3 regions of the Undibacterium sp. Xuan67W genome follow, and region 3 is predicted to be linked to each of the others. Evidence: predicted binding sites of a transcription regulator. Region 3 holds the regulator's gene; each other region holds the start of a gene.
What was found. Region 3 encodes LexA, which represses DNA repair genes until DNA is damaged. Its sites were predicted from a motif close to ACTGTATNNNNATACAGT; they were not measured.

Region 1 (7,314 bases), on a different contig from region 3:
ATCAAAGGATTGATCTCGGCCAAGGAGCAGTCGGTTTCCATGAAAGCTTTGTACAAACCTTGCAACTGCACGCGTGCGTCAGCGATAGAGCCTTCAGGCACACCGATTTTACGGGAAATGTCGTCAGCTTCAGCATCTTGCAGACCGTTGGTCGGGTCGATTGCCAGGTTGTGGATCAGTTCTGGATGTTTTTCTGCCACTTCTTCAATATCCATACCGCCTTCGCTGGAGGCCATCAAAACGACGCGCTGGCTGATACGGTCAGTGACCATACTGACATACAGTTCTTTTTTGATGTCCGCACCTTCTTCGATCAACAGGCGACGAACCTTTTGACCTTCAGGGCTAGTCTGGTGCGTGACCAGTTGCATGCCAAGAATCGCATCTGCGTATTCGCGTACTTGCTCCAGAGATTTAGCAACTTTAACGCCGCCACCTTTACCGCGACCACCTGCGTGGATTTGCGCTTTTACGACCCAAACCGGGCCACCCAAAGTTTCAGCCGCTTTTACTGCTTCATCAACGGTTAAACATGGGATACCGCGCGGTACAGTTACTCCAAATTTGCGGAGAATTTCTTTACCCTGATACTCATGGATTTTCATACGACTTCCCTTCAGACACTGAGGTATTAGTTAATAAGTAAAACAACAAAAACGAACTAGCTGGATGATTTTGCGTCGGACGGCAAACTAAAAGCTGTCGACCAACGCGGGTAATACTGCGCAACCGCTGGCCCATCCAGGCGCAGCGCATGGCAACGATTAAGTTGAAACGGTTGTTGTGTTTGCTCTGACGCGCTGGCGCCATCTCTGGTATCAATCACATCGCCAGCAAATGCCTGCACCGCTGCAGTCGGCAGAATTTGTGCCAGCTCTGTAATATGAGTACATCCGTGAATGCCGGACAATCGCTCTTTGACGCCCTGGCGAAATTGTCGAAACAAATTGAGTCCGATCAATTTCTTGTAATCAGGACCAATTGTGTTGCAAAAGCCGGGATAAGGAACAGCATCTGAAACAGCCACGGCATCAACAATCGTTAAATTCGTATCGATAGTGATGCGCAGACTAAGATCGTGCAGAGCAGTTCCAACAGGCCGAATGCCTGAAGCAAGTTTGATGTCACGAGTTTTGGTATCGGTGATGTGGGCGTCGATATCCCACAATCCGTCGTCACGAGCGAACGCGTCGATCTGGATTGAGCGCGTATGCTTCAGCGCACGTCCGATAGTTGTTGATGGTAAGGGCATAATGCCTGCTGGCGGCTATTTCAGAATAAAGAGCCACAATTGCGTGTCGTTACCGCAGCTTCTACGATAACAGCCGCTCCTGCGGCCCTGCAAAAAACCACAGAAGTGTAGCACAAGTGCTCAAGCAATCTTCATTTAGCGAGGTATTTACTCTCCAAATTCAAGAATTATTTGTATCATCAAGCTACATATATGTGGCTAATTTGATCATGTTTTCGACATGTTTTTACTTAGCTTAGTTCTTCGCCATCCCAGTCATCCTCTCTGGGCGCTCTCATCGCAAATTGAATTGCCTTTTGTGAAAATCCGCGTTGTTGCAAAAACCGGGCTTGCTTCGCCCTCTCTATATGATCCGCAGCTTTACACGGAAATTTTCTGTGCAATACTTCTATCGCCCGACCGGACTCCGTAAGGCTTATCTCAGCTTTGATACGAGATATTTCCTGACTGTCCATCTGATGACTTTGTAATTCAGCCAAAATACGCTGATTACCAAAGCGAGTAATCCGCCGGTTCACCAGAGAATCAGAGAAGCGTTCAGCAGACAAATACTTAGCCGCCTCCAACACATCCAATAAAGCTGACACATCATCCCCATCTTGGGCATAACGCTGCAGCTTACGGGCCAGCTCGATACGGCTATGTTCACGCATAGATAAGTACCGGAGAGCGCGTGCTTTTAAGCTGATTTGTGGTCTAGGCATAAAGTCATAAGCTCAATAAAAAACGCCGGCACATTCTTTAAGAGTGGATCCGGCGTTCAATGGAGATATCACAAAGTGTGGATGAAATTAGCCGCGCATGACGAACAACACCGGCGAACCCAACTAAATACTGCGTCTCACTTACTCGGCGACAGGTGGCAATAAAGGCACATTCAAATGCGCGCGAACTTTATTTTCAATTTCGCGTGACAATTCTGGGCGCTCTTTCAAATAAGTCCGGGCATTGTCTTTACCCTGACCAATGCGCTCGCCGTTATAGCTGTACCAGGCACCCGCCTTCTCAATGATCTTGGCTTCTGCGGCCAAATCCAGGATCTCGCCTTCACGTGAGGTTCCTTCGCCATACATGATGTCGAAATGCGCCTCCCTGAATGGTGGCGCCACCTTGTTTTTCACTACTTTCACTTTTGTTTCGTTACCGATGACTTCATCGCCCGACTTGATTGAGCCGGTACGACGAATATCAAGGCGAACCGACGCATAAAATTTCAGTGCGTTACCACCAGTAGTTGTCTCCGGACTACCAAACATCACACCGATCTTCATACGGATCTGGTTAATAAAAATAACCAAGGTATTGGTGCGCTTAATGCTACCAGTCAATTTACGCAGAGCCTGCGACATCAGACGTGCCTGCAAACCAGGAAGCGAGTCACCCATATCGCCTTCAATCTCAGCGCGTGGCGTCAATGCCGCGACGGAGTCGATAACGACAAGATCGACGCTGCCGGAACGAACCAGGGCATCCGTAATTTCCAGAGCCTGCTCGCCTGTATCAGGCTGAGAAATCAACAGTTCTGACAAATTCACACCCAGCTTTTGTGCATAACCCACGTCAAGCGCATGTTCTGCATCGATGAACGCACAAGTACCGCCTAACTTTTGCATCTCTGCAATCGCTTGCAGCGTCAGGGTTGTTTTGCCTGAGGATTCAGGTCCGTAGATTTCAACAACGCGACCACGTGGCAGACCACCGACACCGAGAGCAACGTCCAGACCCAAAGACCCTGTCGATACAACCTGAACCTCTTCTACGACCTCACCATCGGCCATCCGCATAACGGAGCCTTTACCAAATTGCTTTTCAATCTGCGCCAGAGCGGCAGCCAATGCTTTGCTTTTGTCAGAGCTGGAATCGGATTTTTTGTCGTCCATGATTTCTTTCGGAAATAGTGCGCTTGGTTATTGTTACGCTTAATTGTCGGTTACCTAATTTTACTAACAGAGAACAGTCAAATTCTCGTTTTTATTTAATCTGACTATACTGTATAAAAAATCAGTGATTTATGCAAGCATGTTTTTTAAATTCTTCAAACCAACATAGTAACCATGATCCGCGCGAGTTGCGTCCATATTGTCGAAATTCACTTAACTCTGAATTTTATTCATCTAACTCTGAACCCTTGGGAGGCTTAGATGGAGTCCACCCCGTAACTGAATAATTTGATTAACTCTTTAATCTTTTTCACCGAATGTCCCCCTCTTGGGTTGGCTCATCACAGCAGCACACTCTGCTTCGGTTGCCATAGAGCCATCAATTTGAATCGACAAAAGGTATTCGTCTCGGAGAAGGTTGCTCAGCGCCTGATGAAGCAAGACGGCCCCTATGTTGCCAGACCTAAACGACGTAGATATCGATCCTATGTCGGCGAAATAACTCCAGCCCGGGAAACATCATCAATCGTGATTTCCATGCTGTAGCACCAAACGAGAAGTGGCTCACATGAGTATTTGCATCAAATCAGCCATTGATTTTCAACTCAAAGATGCCGTACTTTTTCATCCAAAAGTGCCACCCATTTACATAACAAATAGGCCATCGATTGGCAAAGAAATGATTTATTTTGACCGGATAGTGCCTAGCAGTTAAAAGTGGATTACCGCCATTGATGTCTTGCTGCGACTGTTCGAACTTTGCCTAAACGCGACGGTCGACAAAAATCCGATCTGCGGCTGCTTTCAGGGTGGCGCTGAAATAGCCCTTTTTTCTTCATGTCTGACTGCGTTCGGCATAGCTGCCACTGAGGTACAAGTGATAACGACAAGAAAAATTTAACAATTGACTGGCAGCTGCTTAAAAATGACTGCTCGCTCTGTGCCCATAGCCGTCATTGGATTTTTGAACAGCAGACAGTCAGTTCGCTGGATAGCAAGCCAAGAAGTTGTTTGTATTAACGCCAAATTGAGATGCGCCGCAAGATGCGGCCAATTCGCAAAAAAACAATTTCACGGCTTCAACCTCGAATGCCATGTTAAATGTCGTTTACTTGTGGACATCCTCATTGACCTCGACAATGCCTTTCTCATTAATGGTTATTAGCTGAGTCTCCTCTAGAAGCCGTGGAATCGCTCGCGAACGAGTAACCATGAATTGAGAGTACAACGATTATGAGCAGAAGACGCAGAATCATGGTGGCTAACGTTCGAGCTAAGCTGGCGACAACGGCATGGCGCGCTGGACAGAAAGCGCAAAATGGGCCGCAGGCCCAGCGCTTGATGGCCAGCGTGACATGCCGTTGGCGCTCCGCTTGAGCGAGGGGTTAGGCGTCATTGCGGGTAAACCCCACCCGCGAATCGGGCGAATGAAACACTGGATGCGAGGCGCCAAGTGAAGGTGCGCCGCCGCCTCTTCAAAAAAATGTCTTTGTTTTTCAACTACTTAGCGTGTGTTTCTTGAGAGGCGCCATCTCGTTGGTTTGGTAGCCTGCGCGATCAATGGGTATCGTTTTCGAAAGGATGATCGAGCCCACCGACGGCCGGTTTAGCGCTTCCACCGGGATTGAGTAGAGGCATGGCCGCGTAGCGCGCGGCCATCGATTCCATCAGCTTGTTTAGTGCAGCGCTCGAATAATAGCGACCATTTGAAATTACCGCCGCGATTCGGCGTGTATTTGAAATATTATCGAAAGGGTCGGCGTCGAGGAGTACGAGGTTCGCCCGTTTACCAACCTCAACGGTGCCACGATCGGCACCAAAGCCGAGAAACTCGCTAGCCAGCCGCGTATCGGCGAAGAGGATCTGCTGCGGCGTGAGCCCCGCCCTGACCAGCGCCTCGAACTCATCGTGCAAAGAGTAGCCTGGCGCCACGCCCGGCAGGAATGCATCCGTGCCCGGGACCACAGGAATGTTCGCGTCAACGAATGCTTTCACGAGTTTTCGGTTAAACACAGTGATTGCCTCGACTAGGGCCAGTCGCGCAGGTGGTGAGTTTACGTATCCATTACGATCCACCCACATGATGCGTGTGAGCGGATGCAGAAAACGGAGTTCTGGCATTTTTCTAATGAAGGCGGGCTCTCGCATTTGCTGCAAGATGCGTTCGTCTGTGGTCAGGGTGGTAGTCAGCCATACGCCACTTGCCTTGGCGAGCGCGACGAATTCCGGAATCTTGGCCTCTGCATCTGCAACATCCTTGGCTTGGAAAGCAAATTCTTCAGCGTGTACGACCATCGACAAGCTCGCGTCTAGCCACGGTTTGCTAAGGTCGGTCTTCTTGCGGGGAAGGTGCCCAAACACCCGCATGCCCTGCTTGCGCGCCTCGTCAACAATGGCGACGAAAGTTGGCGCATCGAGGTTACTATAGGCCTTCACGAAATCGTAGCCGTCGGCCTTTATGTCACGGACTACTTGGCGGCCGTCTGACGGCGTAGATGCAGAGCGTGATAATCCTACCGGCAACATAGGGCGTTCACCGTCAATCATCGCAGCCAGTGCCATATGCGGACCTAGCACCCTGCCGCTTTCGATTTCGATGCGCTGCCCGATGGATTCGGACATCGCAGACATATTGACGATCTGCAGCACGCCATTGGCTACATACGGCAAGAAAATGTCTTCGGTACGTACTGTGCCGTTGGGTACGTTTTCAGATCCAAGCAGAAGGCGAGCTAGGCGGTCGTTTTCGGGATGCGTGTGCATGTCTGTCAGAGAAGGCAACAGCCACTTGCCTGCACCGCTGATGCGTTGAATGCCATTTGGAATATTGGTTTTGCCAGTAGGTCCAATTATTTCAATACGCCCACTGCGAAGAATCACAGTCATATCGCGCAGGACGGTAGCTGCGCTTGTCATCGGAAGAATGGTGACGCCCTCAATTGCGAGCGGCGATCCATTTGCAGCCTCATTTGGCATACTTGCAGAACTTGCTATCCTTAGGTCTGACGCCACTACCGGTAGATTAAAAATCGCCAGAAATAGAACGAAGGCTTCCGCGATTAGGCGGCGAAAAACGATCCTGATTTGCCTTTGACAAAACAAAGGAGTGCTGATTTTTATATGGCTCAAAGTAATTAATCCTGTCTGACGACGCAGGTCACAAAAGAATCTAGAATGCACATCTGCAAATTTAGGGCTGATTATAGGAAAACTTGCGCCACTGCCTTTAGATCGGCGCTTGGGTCTGTGCGGCACGCTGTGCGAATTTGATGACGCCTAACGCTGATTTGAAAGGCGCGCGCGCCAATCAGCAAATTTTATGAAAGCGCTTATTCGCGCGTCATTTTAGAAAGTCATGTTAGACATCATAACTCTGGATACAACCAGTCAATGATTTGTAGACGGAATTTCTCAAGCACAATCGCGGCTTCATTGAGCCGCTGAATATCGATATTGAAAGCCTCGGGTTGAAGTTCCTCTTCGACTTCTTCACGTTCGCCTTTCTTCCCACGAAGTTTAGAGTTGGTACGTAGCAGCCCCTCTTTTCCATGAACGTTTATCCAAGGGTTGTATCTTGAGTGAACCAAGTCGTTACGGCGCTCTCCTAACTCACGAAGCTCCACCATAAGTTTGTGAAACTCCACTTTAGCATCGTCCCCTATATTGGCTCGCAAATCAACAAAGTAGGCAAACAATACGTCGGCGGTATTAAGTCGTTTACCATACTCTAGATCGTTCGCGAGGATTCGTACGACGCTACAGTCGGTATCTGATAACAAAACAAGTAAATTATTAACCGTATCTTCAAGGTGTTGGAATGTGACTATGAATCGGCCAAGTTGATGGTAGGCAGTAGGTGAGTTCATTAGTGATGTCTAACGTTGAATTGTGCGGCGCGCGCACTGGCTAATGAGAAAGTGCGAAATGCAAATTTGCGCGTCTGGCACGAATTCCATGTTAAACCTCACGACTCCCAAGTTCGCTTCAAGGTTCATTTAGTCGCCCCTAAACACCAGCTGGCCGTTCAATTCAATAGCGATCTTAACCATCGAAATGGTTTTATCAATAACCTCAAGGACGACATCTCGTTGGAATTCGTACGATTCGGTTTGCCCGTCACAAGTCTCGGTTATTACCCATGTTTCTCCTTTTGCTTCGAGATAACCACGCTGCCATTCGAGA
Region 2 (7,314 bases), on a different contig from region 3:
AAGGTTCCGTGAGCGACATGGTTTCTGAGGTTTCTGACAAGGTGAAGTGCGTAAGTCTGTTTCTGGTCTGCACCTAACTCAATCCCGCTTAGCGCGGCAGAGTGTTCTTTTTTGTATTCATCAAAAAGTTGTGTGAACACGCCGCAGAGGTGGGCAAAGTTTTGTGGCTGGATGGTAAGTCCACTTGTTTTGAAGAGGTCGTCGAGAAGTTCGGCTGCTCGCAGACTGCTCGTCCGCTTCCGTTGCCTTTTTTCAATTCCCATTCGGTCAGCGAATGAAGTGTAGAGGTGGTCAATGAATCGATACGCTTCCTCTAGACCATTGCAAACGAACATGAAACGGGTCAATGCGGTTGCGTGAGCGGTGTAGTGCTTCGAATGTGCATCGATATTGTCAGCGATTGTGCTGCAATAAGTCGCATCGTCGCCGTTGAACTTCCAAGCATCGACCTCAACAGTTTTCAATTGTGCCGCTATGCGAACCCAATCTCCTATTGTTTCGGTCCGAATGGTGGCGGTGCCATGCTCGCTGATATACGTGGACGTGTTTCCGAGATAGTCAGCGGCTAGTCCAAGCTCGGTCAGGTGCTCAGATAATCCTCGAACCTTTGAACAAATATTACATGTCATTGTGGGTTTCATGTGGTCTAGCTTCGAGGATATCTCAGAGTTGTTCTAGGTGCCCGGCGATATTCAAGAAAGAACTATTTATGGCAAACCACGCAGGCACCATTGCCCTCATCCTCTCCGTAGATATCGTCGATGTCCTCGAGGGTTTCGACGGGGCGCAGAGGGTTGATTGGCCTGTTGGCTAAGTCCCTTTGTTTGCGGCGCTCGAAGTCGGTGACGATCTGGATGACGCGGGCGGGCTTCTCCAGCTCGTCTAGCGGCTCGCCTTGGGTCCACGTAAATGGCGAGCCGTGCTCAAGTGCATTCTTCTCGTATTGCTTGGCTTCTTCAAAGGCGTCGGGGTGGCGTTCTTTGAGCCGCACCCATTCAATCTTTTGCTGGAAGAAGCAGAACGTGCATCCGCTGCGAGAACGCCAATCATAATATTTCGGGACGCCCACGCCGGACGATTCCAGGATATCCATCACACTCTTCTTGTCGATCCCGGCTTCGCGAAAAGGAAGACGAACCTTCAAGTTCTCATGTTTGGATGTATAGCCCTCGCGGTATTCTTCGTCGGCACGGATCGCGACGTAAGTCGTTACCGTGTCCCCGGCAGCCAACATCGGCCGTATCCATTGCTCGAATGGCGCAAGCTTCAATTGCCTAGTGCACCAGCGGGTTTGAGCCGATGGTAGGAAATGTTTGTATTCGCGCAACCAGAAATCGAAATCGCGGCGCGGGTTCAGCCTGGCGATAGGTTTGCCAAGGAACCCTTCGAGACGGCCAAGGAACTCATAGACTTCAGGCAGTTCTTTACCGGTATCGGTGAAAAAATATTCAACTTCGAGCTCAGGGTAGTTCTGGCGCACAAAAACGGCCAGGGCTGCGCTGTCCTTGCCGCCGGATATTCCGAGAACATGCTTTTCAGCCATGGGACCTCTCCATTTTTGCGTCGTCTTCAAGAGTCAAACGCATTCCAGCTTTCGCCAGGGCAGCAAGCAATATTTCTGTGCTATGGCCTTCTGCCATCAGGGTCGCCGCTAATCTTTCAGCCATCGAATCAACGGCATCGCGATGCCGATCTGGAATGGAAAACGAGCGAGATACAGTGCGGGTTTGAGCGCCGGCGCCGATGACTACCGCGAAGGCCTCGCTAGTCGGCTTGCGACCTTTGACGGACACGAAGGCTTCGGCCTGTCGGAATCGAAGGGCGGCTTGCGCGATATCCAAAAGAGCGTGGTCGATATCGCGATCGTTCCAGTCGCGCGGAGGCTTATTGGCAGCAAGGCTAAGAATGCCTTCGATGCTTTCTTTGCTTCCATCATGCTTTGCCAATCGCGCGGCGAAAGCATCTTGACGCAGGTCGCCGGTCACGCCATTCAAAACTTCGGCGCGAGCGCGCAAACGATCTAGCTTATCGGCTGGTGCGTCGAGAGCTTCGAGCATAGAAGTCTGTATGCGCGCAAGCAAGTTGTCGTAGGCTCCGGCGATCTCGGCGACAGGGTTCCGAAGAGCGTCGACATACGACCGGCCGCCTTTGTTTTCGAGAAGCGCCGCCAGGTCGATGAACAAGACCTTGTGTGGGTCGCTGGCTTTAAGCAGCGTGTCGCGCACGTCCCGAGCAATGTCGCTGATTGTATGGGTGCGCTGGCTCCATGCGGGCAAGCCAAAGACCAGAGCCACGAGGCTGCGCGCGGCTTCCAATGGATCGCGAGTACTCGCAGACGCGCCTACCTCGGCAAGAATGTCGGAGATGCCGGAAAGGATGTTTGCCTTTTCTTGATCGATCAAAATCCAGCGCATGGAAAAGCGTGATGAATCTTGAAGGTATTCGTCAATGTCCGCATCGGTCACGCGCGGAATGAACATGCCATCCTTATACAAGGCAAGATTGCCTTTATGGGCAAGCAGGAACGCCGTGAAGATCACCGGCATGACACCTCTGCGGACACCATAAGGAGGCGTCGCCCAGAGGCCATGCATTTCAGAGACTCTTACCCTTGTGTTCGAATCGACGAAGAGCTTGCGCGTCTCATTCCAAAGAGGGGTAAAGGTCGGAGCGTGCTGGCCGTCTGGCGGCAAGAGGCGCCACGTTCCATTGGAGTCCTGCCGATGCAGGCCCGTGGTTCGAAGCAGCGTCTCATAGAGACCACGCTCGGCCGGATATCCCGCAACGCCGAGATTCTCTTCCTCTTCATGATCAAGCATGCAGTAGAGCAGGTCGCGGCGAGCTTTGACGCTGTTGCTTGAAGGGCTGTCGCGATTCAATAGCTCGCTCCACAGTTCGGGAGCGGATGGGTAGACGGCGTCGGCCAAGTCCGACGCAACTGGAGATAGTCGCCCGCTGGTGTCAATCTCATCCTCGCCAGCAATCCATCGAGCGTTGGTCACTGCTTCGCGAAGCTGCTCTTCCAGATGCGCGCGAACCGACGAAATTCGAGCTTGGACTTCGCGGCGTGCGACAGGATCGCCATTGAGTTCGTGGCGCGACTGCACAATTTGGAGCGCGAGAAGTTCGAAACCAAGATCTTCGATCTTCGCATGGTTGCGGGGTATGCCAATGACGACAGGCGATGGCTCCATTCTTGAATGCTCATGGCATTTTCGGAGCGCAGCCTTGTTGTTTGTATTCGATCCGGGTAATGCCAGAAGAAATAGGCCGAATTCACCATTGTGGGGCTTGAATTTGGTGGCGATACGTTGGACATCATCCAAACGGCAAAGCGCCATGTTCATCCACCGCATCGTGCCTGTTTCGTGATAATGCCTCTTGGCGATGACCGGATAGAGATTGGTCAGGCTTTCAAGCAAGGAGAAGTCGACGCCAGACATCCCAGCTCGAGCTTGCGAAATGGCGTTGTCGATATCGAAATCGCTGCCTTCGAAGACGGACCACGCGCTGATGTGCTTTTTGAACAGGATCACTCGCCACTTGGAAAGCTGTTCCAGGGCAGCCTCGACCTGATCAAGCGTGTGGTCGTAGAAAAGCGATTTGAGGACGATTGACTCGGCGGCAAGTCCCGACCCATTGCGGAAAAGGTCGATTACGGCAATGTTTTTGATGAGTTCGACGTGCAACGCATCGGTAGTTTTTGCTTCGGTGCGCTCGACCGCCTCCACGGCCTGAGCCCAGCGGTGGCCGTCCGGGGACGAGAGGATCGCAGGCTCCAAGTTGGCGCGCAAATAGTCCCAATAATCGCTAGGGCGATACCAGGACGATTGCAGTTTTGGCGTGGATTCAAGATAGGAGCGGAATCCCGATGGTTCGACCGATGCCAAAAAACCGAATGTGCTGCGTTCATTTTGTCCAAATTGTCGCTTGGAGATCGGGCCAAGCAGCGCGGCCATGGTCGGATGTAGTGGCCAGCAGGCATGCAGGCTGCTGGAGAAGCGATCTCCAACGGCAGGGCGTCGCGCTCGGATGGAATCCGCGATCTCAATGGACGCAGGCATCATCCAGGTGGGAATGACATCGGCACGGATGGCACGCCCAATCAACTCCACAACCTCGTCGCTCGCAGCCACCAACGGAATATCTGAATATCGTCCCTGAACTTTGATCCAGTCGTCGCGTGTTCCAATGCCAAGCCGAGCGGCATATTGGCTGAACGATTGGTGAAGGATGCCAATGACGACAACCTTGCCAGTGGTCCGCGCCGCAGCTTCCGCGAGTTCCTGGAAAAAATATACATCGTCGCCCAGGCCTAGCGCGGAGGCTTCGAGAAACTTGCCCATCTCATCGATGATGATCAGAACGCCATCATTCCTTTTTGCGTCGGCAGCTTCGCAAATGTCGGCGATAAGGGTCGTGGGATTGGTCTTCCGTCCGTCATGTCCAAGCCCCTGCGCTCGACGCAGACCTTTGGCGAGATCAGATATGACGCTCGCGCGTTTGCCAACGATGGGGATGGTCAACCAACCCTTGCGGCAAGGCAGAGCCTGATCAAACGAGGGGATCTCGTCCAGCTTCAAGACATCGCGAGCTTTTGCGCGCAAATGCTTGTCCGATCCAAGCGCGCTCGCGAACGCCACGGCCAGAGACGATTTGCCGCCGCCGAAGGGGCCGGTCCAGGTGAATGCTCGCTGATTGCTCTCCAGCAGTTGCTTGGTCATGCTGCTTAAAACGGTGGTCGCCGTTCCATGGCAGATGTAGCCATCCAACGCGTCGGGGCGGCCAAGATCGATGTCGATGCGTATTGAGCGTTGGTAGTGGCGTGAAACGTGGACGATGTCTGAGAGTTTAATGTCTTGTGCGTCAGGCATAGGCCCTCTCGATCATTCGTTCGCTGAGTTTCTCAGTCTTGTTGATGTTTCGATGGACTTGCCTCAGGCCTGCTGTGTCGGTCCAAGAAAGCGTACCGCGAGTGAGATCCTCAAGCGCCAGAAGACGCTCGGCGATTGAGTCCTCGTCGAGTTTGAATACGCGTCCGGGCGACCCTTCGCCGAATGCGATGGTTTCAAAGGCAAGTGAGCTTAGCCCCGGCGCGGCCGATTCCCAAAAATCCAGAAGCGCGTAGGCGAACATGCCGTCATGCAACGTGGCCTTTGGGCCTCGACGGAAGGCGAAGTGGCCTTTACGTTCTTCAAAGATCAGTCCTAGTTCGCCAAGCATGGGTTCGGCGTAGTCCTCGGGCGAGCCGCCTGCGGACCGTGGAGCATAGCCGCGAAGACATGTTTCGATATCGCGCGACAAGGTCGCGGGAGACAGCTTGCGATTAGGATCCAAGCTTCGCGCATATTCGGCCAATGGCGCTTCTAGATCCTCACGCGAGAATGTTGGAGTGGTCACATGGTTGAAGAGCCACTTCCAAGTGGTCGCCCGATTCCCTTTTCCTGCGAGCCACCAATGCGCATACCAAGCGGTGGTGGGGTTCTCTGAATAGGGGTCCAATCCGCCGTCTTTCAAGATGGCGTTGGCGGCGTTGGTGACTTTGTAGGCGCTGCTCGGCGCACCTTCCTCCGTCATCACGTTGCAGGCCAACGCCCAATGCCGGATCGAAGCGACCATGTTTTTGCCAACACCGAACTCGGCGATCGCATTGTCGTCGGTGAATGTTGATTTCAGGATGACGCCCTCCGACTTCGCTTGGTCAAAGGCTTTTTTAAGCCACATTTGACGAAGCGGAAACGTCTCGTGTCCTGAAAAGTGGGCCTGAACGCCTTTTAATATTGTGTTTTTCCTCATGTGTTTAATTATAACTGGAGACCTTCGCCAGTAGTTCACTTTCCCCTGCCGGTTGCGACGAAAAACTGGAGAGTCTCACCAGTGGGATCATTTCTACAATGTTTGAAGCCGTGTGTAGACATCTGCGCAGATTTCCCACTGTTTGACACTGCCTTGCGTAATTAGGCATTGCATGTGACGAAATACCAACAGGCAATGACTAAAAAATGAATACTGTAGAAATATACAGTATTCGGCTTTGTTGCGTGATTTTTCAAATTTGTCTATTAGATTTTTGAGTTTTATTTGTCAAAAACACAAATAATGGTTGATCATTGGCATTTATGGCGATGCCTTGTGACCAAATGGAATGTGGCGTTAGAGCCTTTTCGAAGGGAGGGGCGCATAGGTATCGGTATACCGCAAGCAACCTTAAGTGTTCTGCAGTCGACCGGAAGGTCGATGACAATGGGCGAGATTCGTGCAGCATTGTCGAGAGATCGTGGCCTGTCAGAGTAAGAATCTTTGAATTCGACGCCCTAACCAACGCATCACCGGCACCGCCATGGAATTGCCGCAGGCTTTGTAGCGTGGGCCATCGGCAGCAGGTTTGCCGCGCACAGGTATCAAGGTATAGTTGTCCGGAAAACCCTGCAGGCGCTCGCATTCCATGGGCGTCAAGCGACGCACTTGCATGCCGGTGGCTACATGCGGCGTGCTGTCCCCGGCTTTGCAATCTCGCATCAGCGTCACCGTGTCGCTCGGCGCTCCTCCCGTTTTGTTGTCCCGTGTGTAGTAGCGCGGCTCGAAAGTGACGCACTGCGCCACGTAGCACGTCTGTTTCATGCCAGGTTGCGCGGCCAGCGCGCCGACAATCTGCCCGTCGCCGCCCATCATCCTGACTTCATCCCTGGTATTTTGAGCGCATCCGGGACAAGATTGCCGCCAGCAAGCGCAAGGGAATGTGGATGGGTGGCGTGCCGCCGCTCGGGTACGACGTCGAGAACCGAAGGCTCGTGGCCAACGAGCGCGAAGCCAAAATCATCCGGCATATTTTCAAGCGATTCGTCGAACTGGGGTCGTCGACGTTGCTGGTAAAGGAATTGCGTCTCGATGGAGTGACCTCTAAAGCCTGGGTCACGCAGGAGGGCAAGGTGCGCGAGGGCAAGCCTATCGACAAGAGTTTGATCTACAAACTGCTCGGCAACCGCACCTATCTCGGCGAGCTGCGGCACAAGGAACAGTGGTATCAGGCGGAGCACCCTCCAATCGTCGACCGCAAGACATGGGACGATGTGCAGTCGATTCTGGCCAGCAATAGCCATGTGCGTGCCAATGCGACTCGGGCGACGGTGCCATTCCTGCTCAAGGGCATCGTATTCGGCAATGACGGGCGCGCATTGTCTCCATGGCATACGACAAAGAAAACCGGACGCCGGTACCGTTACTACATTCCGCAGCGGGACGCGAAAGAACATGCGGGAGCATCGGGTTTGCCGCGCCTGCCGGCAGCCGAACTGGAGTCGGCGGTGCTAGATC
Region 3 (7,314 bases):
AATTGGAAGGTGAACTCGATATTCTGCAGGTAGAGAAGCGTATCCGTGGACGAGTAAAGCGTCAGATGGAAAAGTCTCAGCGCGAATATTATTTGAATGAGCAGGTTAAAGCGATTCAGAAAGAGTTGGGCGAGGGCGACGAGGGCGCAGACATCGACGAGCTGGAAAAGAAAATTGTTGCCGCTAAAATGCCCAAAGAGGCGCGCGATAAGGCCATGGCTGAGTTGAAAAAACTCAAGATGATGTCTCCTATGTCGGCAGAGGCGACCGTTGTAAGAAATTACATCGATACCATCGTTAATTTACCGTGGAAGAAAAAATCCAAAGTTAATAATGATCTGACCAATGCAGAAAAAGTGTTGGAAGATGATCACTACGGCTTAGATAAGGTCAAAGAACGGATCTTGGAATATCTTGCCGTTCAGCAGCGCGTCGATAAGTTAAAAGCTCCGATCTTGTGCCTGGTCGGTCCTCCAGGTGTTGGTAAGACTTCGCTAGGACAGTCGATTGCCCGTGCAACAAATCGTAAGTTTGTGCGTATGGCTTTAGGTGGAGTGCGCGATGAAGCTGAAATCCGCGGCCATCGTCGTACTTACATCGGTTCTATGCCAGGTAAAATTTTGCAGAGTTTGTCTAAGGTTGGCGTACGCAACCCTTTATTCCTGCTGGATGAGGTTGATAAAATGGGGGCTGATTTCCGCGGTGATCCGTCGTCTGCATTGCTGGAGGTTTTAGATCCTGAGCAAAATCATACTTTTTCAGATCATTACATTGAGGTTGACTTCGATTTGTCCGACGTAATGTTTGTGGCGACTTCTAATTCGTACAATATTCCGCCCGCTTTGTTAGATCGGATGGAGGTTATACGTCTGTCAGGTTATACCGAAGATGAAAAGACTAGCATTGCTCAACGCTACTTGTTGCCAAAACAGATTAAGAATAATGGCTTAAAAGACGGCGAGATTAATATATCCGAAAGTGCGATTCGCGACATCATTCGTTACTACACCAGAGAAGCGGGCGTGCGCTCCCTGGAACGTGAAGTTTCCAAGATTTGCCGTAAAGTAGTGAAGATGCTTTTATTGAAAAAGAGCGAGAAAAAAGCAACGATCACCTCTAAGAATCTTGATAAGTTCCTTGGTGTTCGTCGCTATGATTTTGGCGTCGCAGTGAAAGAAAATCAAGTTGGACAAGTCGTTGGTCTTGCATGGACAGAGGTCGGCGGAGATCTGTTGACGATTGAGGCCGTTGCAATGCCCGGAAAAGGCGGAGTAATACGTACAGGCACTTTAGGCGATGTCATGAAGGAGTCAATTGAAGCTGCTCGTACAGTAGTTCGTAGCCGGGCTAAGCGCCTAGGTATCAAGAATGATGTTTTTGAAAAAAGTGATATTCACATTCATGTGCCAGAGGGAGCGACTCCTAAGGATGGTCCTTCTGCCGGCATTGCGATGACGACTGCACTGGTATCTGTTTTTACAGGCATCCCTGTCCGCGCTGATGTTGCGATGACTGGCGAAATTACTTTGCGTGGCGAAGTTCTGCCTATTGGAGGATTGAAAGAGAAATTATTGGCAGCTCATCGCGGTGGTATTAAGACTGTATTGATACCAGAGGAAAATGCCAAAGATTTAGCCGATATTCCTGATAACGTAAAAAATAAATTGGAAATTATTCCTGTGCGCTGGATTGACAAGGTTTTGGAAATTGCACTTGAGCGCATGCCGGTTGCGTTAACTGATGAAGAAGTTTTGGTTGCTGCCGCAGCCAAAACAGAAACTGTTAGTGACACTGGCGTCGTAAAACATTGATTGTTTAATCTCCTAGGGTTTACCTCAAAATAGCCGCTGTTTAAATCAGCGGCTATTTTTATTTGCATCGTAATTTAAATCACGATGCCATGAAATTATTTTGGATTTAATCGAGAAATCAAATAATGGTTCATATTGAAAAAGACCAATGGTTCAGTGGTGTGTATGGAAGGGCTCTATATTTAATGGATGTATTGAGGCATCCTGAGCCGACTTACTCATCGATGAACTCCGATGAAAAAGACCGGTTCCGTCAAACCCAGTGTGATGTTGAGGAGGTTGTTCGCATTCTTGGTACACACCTTGATTTTGCTTTAGTCATGAAGTGGGATGGAGTGATAGGCTGGGTTCATGCTGCTGCAGTTAATATTGATGCAGATATTCATGCCTACATTCCTGTTGAATCTATAGATCTAAGTTCTGATGTATTTTTTCAATATTGGTTTGCAACGCCTTATATATGGGGCGGTATAACTCGTGCTGGTATTGACTGTTCTGGTTTTTCTCAACGCTATTATTATGATGTTTTAGCTAAGAGTATTCCTAAAAATTCTTACGATCAACGTCGCCTTGGTCGTTCAAAAAAACTCGCTGAAGTGGTCAATCACGACCTGATTTTTTGCACAAGAAAAGGCGGGAGAGGTATCCACCACGTTGGCATATATTTTGAGGGTAACGTGTGGCATGCTCATTCTGAGCGGGGTGTTACCTATCAATCAATGGCTGAATTTCTTGCGGATTATGAGGTGCTGCAGGTATCGGATATAGTTGAAGGATAAAGTCACTATTCTGATCAGCATGCACAAATCAGTTGCTTACTTGTGCATGTTTAGAGTCTTGCTAAGTTTGGTTAAGTCCAGGCACGGAGCAAGCCAACGGCTAAGCCTTCCAGAGAAAAATCTTCATCTTGTTCAGCAATTTTAATGTTGGGATAGTCGGGATTTTCAGCGAGTAATTCAATGATACTGCCAGTTTTTTTGTATCGTTTGACAGTCACATCGTCGCCCATGCGAGCAATAACGATCTGTCCATTTTTTGCTTCACTCGATTTTTTTACCGCGAGTAAATCGCCATCAAAAATACCTGCGTCACGCATAGACATGCCGCGGACTTTTAGTAAGTAGTCAGGTATTGCAGAAAATAATGCGGGGTCAACCTGGTAATTTGTGTCTACATGTTCTTGAGCCAAAATAGGTGAGCCGGCAGCCACTCTGCCAACTAAAGGCAGACTGAGTTGCATCAAAGCAGGGTGGGGCAATGCCATTTGTGTTCCAGCGCTAAATTTCCCTTTGAGATTGCTCAAAGCAGAGTCAAGCAGGCGTATGCCACGCGATGTTCCCGGAGCTATTTCTATAACTCCCTTGCGGGCTAGTGCTTGCAGGTGTTCCTCGGCTGCATTGGTTGAGCGAAATCCTAGTTCGTTGGCAATTTCTGCTCTCGTCGGCGGAAAGCCGGTATTTTGAATGGCATCTTTAATCAAATTCAGAATCTGTTCTTGGCGGGCAGTAAGTTTTAGCATGTCAGAATTCCAATTGGGTAAAGTTTGGCTGGGTTTATATGCAGCCTGTATTTTTGTACAGTATAAACATAAATTTCTGAATAGCCAAAATTTTTTCATTTAGAACCTGAGCCTGAATCGGAAAAGTGTATTGGATCAGTAGTTTTTTCTGTGTACGCAATAAGTGCTTGAAACTATTGAGTAAATTCAAAAAATGCAGTATAATCGTGGGCTTTTCCTCTTCCCGCACTCGTCTTGACGCCGAGGCGGGCTATTTTATTGTCCACAAGGAGAATATATGCGTCATTATGAAATCGTATTTATCGTACATCCTGATCAAAGCGAGCAAGTGCCTGCAATGATCGAGCGTTACAAAGCTTCTGTAGTAGCACGCAGCGGCCAAGTACACCGCGTCGAAGACTGGGGCCGTCGTCAATTGGCTTACATGATTCAAAAACTGGCTAAAGCACATTATGTTTGCATGAACATTGAGTGCGATGCTGAGACTCTGCTCGAGTTGGAAACCGCATTCAAATTCAATGATGCAGTTCTGCGCCACCTCACAGTCAAAATGAAAAAAGCTGAAACAGCACCATCTCCAATGATGAAAGCTGTACAGAAAGAAGATGCTGCTAAAACGCAACGCGTAGAAGCGCCAGCGGCATAATTGAGCTTTAGAGGACGCAACATAAATCAGTGAATCAGCTTAAAGTTGTTGCCAGTATTTTAGAGAAATCGGCGCTGCGCTATACGCCAGCAGGAATTCCGATAGCTTCTGCGGTACTGACGCATACTTCAAAGCAAGAGCAAGCGAATACTCAGCGTGTAGTCGAGTTTGAAATTAATGCCATTGCAGCAGGTAATATTTCAAAACGATTTTTAGAGATAGAGCTGGGAGTGGTTATGCAATTCACAGGTTTTTTGTCGCGCAAGAACCGTAACAGCAAAAGTCTCGTATTTCACATCACTGATTTCGAGGCGACTTTACTAGATTAGGAGCCAAAAATGGCATTCGGTAAAAAATTTGACAAAAGCAAATTGAAACAAAAGCGTCAGCAACAAAATCCTTTGTTCAAACGCAAAAAATTCTGCCGCTTCACAGCAGCTCATGTGGCACAAGTTGACTACAAAGACGTCGACACATTAAAAGATTTCGTGCAAGAAAACGGCAAAATTATGCCAGCACGTTTGACTGGTACTAAAGCACTGTACCAACGTCAAGTTGACACAGCGATCAAACGCGCACGTTACCTCGCGTTGCTGCCGTACACTGATCTGCACACAGCGTAATTGACGACAAGGTACTAGGAGAAAAATATGCAAGTTATTCTGATTGATAAAGTCGTTAATCTCGGCAATCTGGGCGATGTAGTTAAAGTTAAAGATGGTTACGCACGTAACTTCTTGATCCCACAACGTATGGCTCGTCGTGCAACAGCCGCTGCAATCGCTGAATTCGAAGCGAAACGTGCAGACTTAGAAAAAGCTGCTGCTGAACGCTTAGCTGTAGCGCAAGCTGCTGGTGAAAAACTGTCAGGTTTGACAGTCCAGATTTCGCAGAAATCTGGTGTTGATGGCCGTTTGTTCGGTTCTGTGACTAACTTTGACATCGCTGAAGCTCTGGTAAAACAAGGTTTCGCGGTTGAAAAAGCGCAGATTCGTATGCCACAAGGTCCGTTGAAAATTGTTGGCGATCATTCTGTTGCTGTTGCATTGCACACAGACGTCGTTGTTGACGTGACTGTTGCTGTATTGGGCGAGCACGCTTAATACGCTCATTTTAGTCGTAGAAAAAGCCGGGCTTGCCCGGCTTTTTTACGTTAATAACAGTTTGATATATGTTTGGTGATTTTTTCTGATGGTGTTTTGCATGTTTGTTCCATCTTTGATGCGTCAAGTACTTGCGGTTTGGGTAAGGCATTTGCTTTGCTTTCTTTGTTTTTGAAGCGGAATAAAAAGGTATAATGCGCGCCATGAAAGCACCTTCCGATCCGCAATTAGATTCCATTCGCGTTCCCCCACATTCCATCGAGGCAGAGCAGTCTGTGCTTGGTGGGCTGTTGCTTGATAATGCTGCCTGGGACCGGATCGCTGACTTTATCCGTGAGGATGATTTCTACCGATATGACCACCGTATTATTTTTCAGGCGATTGTTAAGCTGATTAATGCGACAAAGCCCGCTGACGTCATTACGGTATATGAGGCCCTAACTGGAATCAATAAGGCTGATGATGCAGGTGGCCTGACCTATCTGAACGCGCTAGCACAAAATACGCCGTCTGCAGCCAATATTCGTCGTTATGCAGAGATTGTGCGCGACCGTGGTGTCTTGCGTAAATTGATATCGGTCTCTGACGAAATTGCCGGGAATGCGTTTAATCCGCAAGGCAAAGAAGTTAAGCAAATGCTTGACGAAGCTGAGTCGAAGATTTTTGCGATTGCGGAAGAGGGCGCGCGCGGGGCTCAAGGCTTTACGGCGATTCAGCCTTTGTTGACGCAAGTTGTTGAGCGGATTGATGAGTTATATAACCGTGATCACACCAGTGATATTACTGGTGTTCCTACTGGCTTTGCTGATTTGGATCGTATGACATCAGGATTGCAACCTGGTGATTTAATTATTGTTGCAGGTCGTCCATCGATGGGTAAAACGGCATTTTCTATTAACATTGGTGAAAACGTTGCTATTGAAAGTGGTTTGCCAGTCGCCGTGTTTTCGATGGAAATGGGCGGCGCGCAATTAGCAATGCGTATGCTGGGTTCCGTTGGTCGCCTGGATCAGCACCGGTTACGTACCGGACGCTTGGTTGATGAGGATTGGCCGCGCTTAACGCATGCGATTCAAAAAATGAACGATGCACAGTTGTACATTGATGAAACGCCGGCACTTAGTTCTATTGAGTTGCGTGCCCGCTCACGTCGTTTGTCACGTCAATGTGGCAAATTGGGATTGATCATTATCGATTACTTGCAACTGATGTCAGGTAACTCTGGCGGTGAAAATCGGGCGACAGAAATTTCTGAAATATCTCGTAGCTTAAAAGGTCTGGCGAAAGAATTGCAGTGTCCTGTTATCGCATTATCCCAGTTGAATCGCTCGCTTGAGCAACGGCCTAATAAGCGTCCCGTTATGTCGGATTTGCGCGAATCTGGTGCGATTGAGCAGGATGCAGACGTTATCTTGTTTATTTATCGTGATCAGGTCTATAACCCTGACTCGCCCGATAAGGGTACCGCAGAAATTATCATCGGCAAACAGCGTAATGGCCCTATTGGCAGCGTACGCCTGACATTTCTGGGTGAGTACACCAAATTTGATAATTACACCGGATCATTATCTGTGTATGGCGATAACGAATAATCAAATTTTCGCAGTTGGTTTTAGTAAATTTATTCAATATGAAGCAGCGTCTGGAGTTGTAGGACACGTTCCTGTAGCTTCGGCACAATTTTAGCGTTACTACTTTAGTGAGAAAAAAATGTTTGGACGATTGATGCCCACAGAGGGAAAGTTTTTTGAACTCTTTAATCAGCATGCTGAGTTGTGCGTAAAAGGATCGAAAGAAATGGTCGCTCTGATGACTAACTTCGATGATCTGGAGATCAGGGTTCATGCGATCGAAGCGATTGAAAAACAGGCAGATACCGTCACCTACAATACAATTGAACTGCTGCATAAGACATTTATTACGCCGCTGGATAGAGATGATATCCATAAGCTGATTACTAGTATGGACGACATTCTGGATTTGCTGGAGGACGCTGGTCAGACTATCTCTTTGTATGATATCCGCGAGATCACGCCTGAGGCGAAGCGTCTTGCCGAGCTCTGCCTGGCTTGCGCTGAAAAGGTGAAAGATGCTGTAGCGCTGTTGCCTAATATGGCGAATTCACGTCAGATGCTATCGATCTGCGAAGAGATCGATCGTCTGGAGTCTGATGCAGATCACGTGATGCGCGCTGCGATGTCCAAGCTGTTCCGTGATGAGCCGGATGTGCGTAAT

Region 1: recA (recombinase RecA) is a predicted target of LexA. The motif match lies at 3,241-3,258, and genes of this name have one in related genera.
Region 2: ACO0LE_RS06960 (DUF4007 family protein) is a predicted target of LexA. The motif match lies at 6,009-6,026, and genes of this name have one in related genera.

What each region holds. Positions count from the first base shown of each region.
Region 1 covers NZ_JBMPPN010000024.1:54,533-61,846, forward strand. The annotation lists gene sucC (ADP-forming succinate--CoA ligase subunit beta) at 1-620, opposite strand, end outside; gene ACO0LE_RS17595 (DUF2889 domain-containing protein) at 662-1,252, opposite strand; gene recX (recombination regulator RecX) at 1,483-1,956, opposite strand; gene recA (recombinase RecA) at 2,098-3,132, opposite strand; partial or broken gene ACO0LE_RS17610 (IS3 family transposase) at 3,517-3,701, shown strand; gene ACO0LE_RS17615 (amidohydrolase family protein) at 4,690-6,261, opposite strand; gene ACO0LE_RS17620 (hypothetical protein) at 6,498-6,998, opposite strand; gene ACO0LE_RS17625 (hypothetical protein) at 7,128-7,314, opposite strand, start outside.
Region 2 covers NZ_JBMPPN010000005.1:230,843-238,156, reverse strand. The annotation lists gene ACO0LE_RS06975 (hypothetical protein) at 1-641, opposite strand, end outside; gene ACO0LE_RS06970 (phosphoadenosine phosphosulfate reductase family protein) at 704-1,543, opposite strand; gene ACO0LE_RS06965 (ATP-binding protein) at 1,536-4,874, opposite strand; gene ACO0LE_RS06960 (DUF4007 family protein) at 4,867-5,796, opposite strand; gene ACO0LE_RS06955 (DNA cytosine methyltransferase) at 6,286-6,621, opposite strand; gene ACO0LE_RS06950 (recombinase family protein) at 6,744-7,314, shown strand, end outside.
Region 3 covers NZ_JBMPPN010000007.1:34,638-41,951, forward strand. The annotation lists gene lon (endopeptidase La) at 1-1,811, shown strand, start outside; gene ACO0LE_RS08315 (C40 family peptidase) at 1,937-2,590, shown strand; gene lexA (transcriptional repressor LexA) at 2,662-3,330, opposite strand; gene rpsF (30S ribosomal protein S6) at 3,608-3,976, shown strand; gene priB (primosomal replication protein N) at 4,006-4,305, shown strand; gene rpsR (30S ribosomal protein S18) at 4,315-4,599, shown strand; gene rplI (50S ribosomal protein L9) at 4,627-5,079, shown strand; gene ACO0LE_RS08345 (hypothetical protein) at 5,090-5,284, opposite strand; gene ACO0LE_RS08350 (replicative DNA helicase) at 5,283-6,671, shown strand; gene ACO0LE_RS08355 (DUF47 domain-containing protein) at 6,790-7,314, shown strand, end outside.